2 regions of the Corynebacterium sp. ED61 genome follow, and region 2 is predicted to be linked to the other one. Evidence: riboswitches for the same ligand, from Rfam matches in the RefSeq annotation. Region 2 holds a riboswitch; the other holds the start of a gene.

Region 1 (2,459 bases), on a different contig from region 2:
TGCAGACGATTGCGCGCGATGGGATACAGCCGCGCCGTGGAACCCACCACGTACAGCATCGGCGCTGGCACCCGCGGCTGCAGTGCAAGCATGAGCCGATCCAAGTTCACCAGGCTCATACCCGCCAACGCGACCATCGTCACCGCCAAAAACCGCAGACCCAAGTGCGCGGCCACGCTGAGGCCGTCACGAGTCACAATCCACCAACCCGGCTCGTTGCCGAACGGCGCGTAGATCAGCACGAATCCGAGGCACGCCGGAATGCCGATGGCAAGAGCTGCGGGCAGGGAGCGCCTTGACGCCGAGAAAAGAAGAGAACACACCGTGACCAGCGCAATCACTGCCGCGGACAGCATCCACGAATCCACGGCCAGCACAATAATCGCTGTGCAGGCCGCGAACGTCAGCGGAGTGAGAGGGTTCATGAATCGGCGGCGAACGTCTTTCGGGTGCGTTGTGGCAGGGCGCGGATGACCAGCCAAATGACGCTAAACACAATCAGCTTGTCCAAAGGATCAGACGTCCAGGATTGCAGGAATACGGCGAAGAGGGTGTCGAAGCCCAGCGAGCGATAGAAGCTCACAAGCAGGCCCGTGCCCGTGCCCGCGGTGCCACCGAAAATGAACGACGCGATAGGCGCGGAGAGCAACGCGGTCACGAATCCCACCAAGATCGCGGCCAGCGCGATGCGCCACCACGATCCAGTCCACCAGCGGCGAAGCAATCCAGCCGCCACACCTACGAAGGCATAGGCCGCGGCAAATGGCACCACGGTGGGGTTAAAAGTGCCCCACACCAGCGCAGACAGCACACCCGTGACCAATCCCGCAGCGGGACCAGCCAGCGCGCCCACCAGCACTGTTCCAATGGAATCGAAGTACAGCGGAAGCGGCAGGCCCATGGTGCCCACTACCTGACCCACCACGATGTTCAACGCCAAAGCCACCGGCAGCAGCGTCAAGGTACGTACCGGAAGGCGCGGAACCACGGCGATAAGCGCCAGGATCGCAGGCAGCATAAAACCGACCAAAGCGATGGTGGAGCTGCGGGAATCTGCGAGTGCGCCCCAGTCTGAATCGGTGGGCTGGGTCAGCACGAGGTAGAGCCACGTGGCGGCGATGAGCACGCCGGAGATGATCAGCAGCGCGCGGGAGATAGTGGGTGACATGGCGGTGTCCTTGCGGGTTCGTCGCGGGGGTCGCTAAAAGTATGCCCCTATGTCACCTCGGGGCCGGAAGTAATTCGAGTGTAATCGTGCGCTAAACCTGCGAAAACGTCAAATTTCTGGGGTACAGGTTTGACAGACCGAGCTGTCTAGTGTTTGCTCTTGTGTAGCAACCGGTTCACGCCGAACTGGTCCACCTTCTGGAGCCCCGGACAAGGTGAGAGGCCTGGCGTGAACACTGCAGGGGAATCCGGTGAGAATCCGGAGCTGTCCCGCAACGGTATGCGCATGGCTTTTGCTGCCGGGGCGTATTTCCTCGCCGCAATTCCGTGCGTTAAGTCCGAATGCCTGCCGGCTGCATCAAGAACACGAAGTCGACTGACGAGGATCAGACACACATGACTATTCATGCAACTATCGCCGGGGTTCCACGCATTGGCCCTGATCGCGAGCTCAAAAAGGCACTCGAAGGCTACTGGAAGGACAATTCCACCGGTCGCCATCTCGCCTCCACCGCCACCCTGTTGACCAACAGCTACACGGACGCAGCACTGTCCGCAGGTCTTGATTCGGTGGCCTTTTCCGGACGTTCTTTTTACGACGCCACTCTGGACACCTCCGCTCTTCTCGGAGTTCTTCCAGAGCGCGTCCAAGACATCGCGGATCACGATAATGACGGCCTGCCCGCCTTCATCGACCGCTACTTCGCCACGGCCCGCGGAACCTCGGAGCTCCCTGCTTCCGCGATGACGAAGTGGTTCGACACGAACTACCACTACATCGTGCCGGAGCTGTCTGCTTCCACCACGTTTAGCTTGGAAGATTCCGCGTTCCTGCAGGACATCGCTGACCAGGTCAACCGTGCGGGCACCGCGGTGCGCCCCGTGCTGGTGGGCCCACTGACGTACCTCAGCTTGGCGCGCGCCACTGATGGCTCTTCTGCGCTGGATCACCTGGACGAGCTGTTTGCTACGTACGCTCGCTTGCTGCCGCGTATCGCTGACCGCGGTGTGGAGTGGCTGCAGCTGGATGAGCCAACTCTGGTGACTGAGATTGATCCTGACGTACTGGAAAAGGTACGCACAGGCTACAAAAAGCTGGCTGCAGCATCCAACCTGAAGTTGCTGGTGCAGACCTACTTTGGTGATGGCGATCAGGCCATCAAGGCTCTGTCCGGTACGGGCGTGCAGGCGTTTGGCGTGGACGTGGTCTACGGCGGAGCTGAATTGCCTTCGTGGAACGGTGAAGAGCTGCTGCTGGTGGGCGTGGTGGATGGCCGTAACGTCTGGCGCAC
Region 2 (2,459 bases):
GCGAGAGCGCCGATTTTGTCGCCCGCAATCAGCGGCGCTAGAAATCGACGCTTTTGTTCGTCATTGCCAAATCGATCGAGGTAGGGGATGACCAAATCGTTCACGGTTTGGATGCCTACGATGACGGATCCGGAGTCAGCTTCGGCGAGTTCCTCGGAAACGATTGCGTTGAAGCGGTAGTCGTTGGCCATGCCGCCGCCGCCGAACTCCTCCGGTGCCATGATGCCCAGCAGGCCCATGTCGCCTGCCTTCTTGAACATCTCACGGTCGCAGTAGCCCTGCTCGTGCCAGCGGTCGACGTTTGGCTTGATTTCGGCATTGACGAAATCGCGCACCGTCTCGCGGAACATGTTGTGTTCTTCTTCGAAAATTTCGCGTGGCAGGTAATTCTTCATAGCTCCCTCTTACTGTTCAAGGAATGTGGCGGATGAGGACAAATCGAGTTCAGTGTGATCTGTGCCTCGCATTAGTTATAACCATAGTACTTCGCTGGGCAATTTTCTAGAAATCTAATAAAACAACATTCGTGTTGCGGAAATATTGACAACCGAAGTGAGGTCCGGCTAACTTACATAATGTGTCACAGGCTAGTCACCTGAGATGCACTGCAGTTGTGGAATAGCCACTCGTTTCCCAGACCTCTTCTCCTGGGTAGCGCGGCACCCCACGGAGTTTCATACCGCACCGTGGCGCGAGCCGAACGTGGCGAAGTGTCCAGAGAGTCACTGTGTGGATTCGTCACCCGCACAGCCGGACGCTTCAACAATGAATGGCACGGTTTCAGGCTCGTCACCCGAAACTTGCACGAAAGACCGCCCCCGAGCCGTTGTGGCCGAGGGCGGTTTTTCTTTGCCTTACCTATAGAATGATGCTGTTGCAGCCTCGTGCCCCAGGGGAAGCCGGTCCAAATCCGGCGCTGACTCCGCAACGGTAGGTTCCCACTCACCTGAGGACGAGCCCGAATGCCTGGGGCAACCCGAGGAGCGGCTCACGAACTGTCGGGACATACAGTTTCGTCTGAGCCCCGCAGTTGCCTTACCCCCTAGGTAGGGCCAGCCTGCGGGATTCTTATCGCAAACATTCCCGAGGTTCACTCCATGATCACTGAACTTGAGGACTGACTCGCGATGAATACCCGCTCCCACGCCCGCCGAATTGCCGCCACCGCTGGAGCCGCAGGCCTGCTCACCGCCAGCGCACTGACCACCGGAACCTTTCTTCCATTAGCCGCCGCAGAGCCTTCCACCTGCGCAGATAATGAAGTCACGGTGGTCGTTGAAGGAGAAGGACAGGGCTGCGCTCCCGGCGGTGTCACCGGCTGGGAAGCCCTGGAAAAAGCGGGCTTCGACGTCACTCCAGTAGAGAAGTTCGAGGGCCTCGTCTGCCAGATCAACCAAAAGCCCGCCAACGCGGACTGCAGCAAGGCGCCAGAAATGGATGCTTACTGGGGTTACTACAGCGCCCCGCTCGGCGGAGAATGGAACTTCAGTCAAAAGGGTGCCAATGAGCAGATCGCGGAAGCAGGAAAGGCCGAAGGTTGGGCCTTCGGCAATGGCGCCGAGCCATCCGCCGTGCCAACCAAGTCTGAACAGGGCGCAGCAGGCGAGCAGGACTCCGGCTCGAATGAGGCAGAGTCTGCGTCGGAAAAAGACAATAATGCGTGGACTTCGATTCTCGGCGCACTGCTGGTGCTGGCAGCTGGCCTGGCCGTCTACTTCTTCTACAAGCGATCAGAGCGGAAGCGCTAGCCGCCAGTGACCTCGAGGGAACTCAACCCGTGGGCGTGGTGGACGTGGGCTCTGGGCATCGCCGCCGCAGCGAGCCTCATCACCAACCCACTGGCGGTTGCCCTGGTCTATGCAGTGCTGTGCCTCGTCGTCGCAGAGCGGCGCAGTAACTCCCCGTGGGCCAAGGCCTTTGGGATGTACCTCTGGGTCGCGGGATTTATCGTCATTTTCCGCATCAGCATGTACGTAGTGGTGGGGGCCAAGCGGGGAGAAGTCAGCCTGTTTCACCTTCCCGGCGTGCACATGCCTGAATGGGCAGCGGGCATCAACCTGCTTGGCACGGTATATGCGGAAGGGTTGACGCAAGCAGGGCTCGACGGCCTGCGCCTTGGGGCGATCATCGTGGCATGTGGCGCGGCGAATAGTGTCGCCAACCCTAAACAGATGGTCAGGTCCCTACCAGCAGCACTGGGCGAAGTTGGCACCGCCATGGTGATAGCCCTGTCCTTGGCCCCGCAGCTGGCGGAATCCGTGGTGCGAGTCCGCCAGGCACGTGAATTGCGCGGCGATGACTCCACCGGGCTGCGCAACGTACCGAGTCTGATTGTTCCGGTCCTCCAAGATGCGCTGGACGGCGCACTGAAACTGGCTAGCAGCATGGACGCGCGAGGCTATGGCAGGAGAGCAATGGTGAGTGCCCGCAGGCGCAGAGTGAATGCCACCGCGTCTTTC

What was found. A riboswitch is a leader RNA that binds a small molecule or an ion and turns the genes downstream of it on or off. The one in region 2 is predicted to bind cobalamin.
Region 1: another riboswitch for cobalamin. It lies ahead of metE (5-methyltetrahydropteroyltriglutamate--homocysteine S-methyltransferase); the one in region 2 lies ahead of IM764_RS02755 (hypothetical protein).

What each region holds. Positions count from the first base shown of each region.
Region 1 is NZ_JADGIT010000004.1:143,550-146,008, reverse strand. It holds gene IM764_RS06085 (energy-coupling factor transporter transmembrane protein EcfT) at 1-425, opposite strand, end outside; gene IM764_RS06080 (ECF transporter S component) at 422-1,168, opposite strand; cobalamin riboswitch at 1,376-1,536, shown strand; gene metE (5-methyltetrahydropteroyltriglutamate--homocysteine S-methyltransferase) at 1,564-2,459, shown strand, end outside.
Region 2 is NZ_JADGIT010000002.1:147,549-150,007, reverse strand. It holds gene IM764_RS02760 (acyl-CoA dehydrogenase family protein) at 1-395, opposite strand, end outside; cobalamin riboswitch at 855-989, shown strand; gene IM764_RS02755 (hypothetical protein) at 1,128-1,748, shown strand; gene IM764_RS02750 (energy-coupling factor transporter transmembrane protein EcfT) at 1,755-2,459, shown strand, end outside.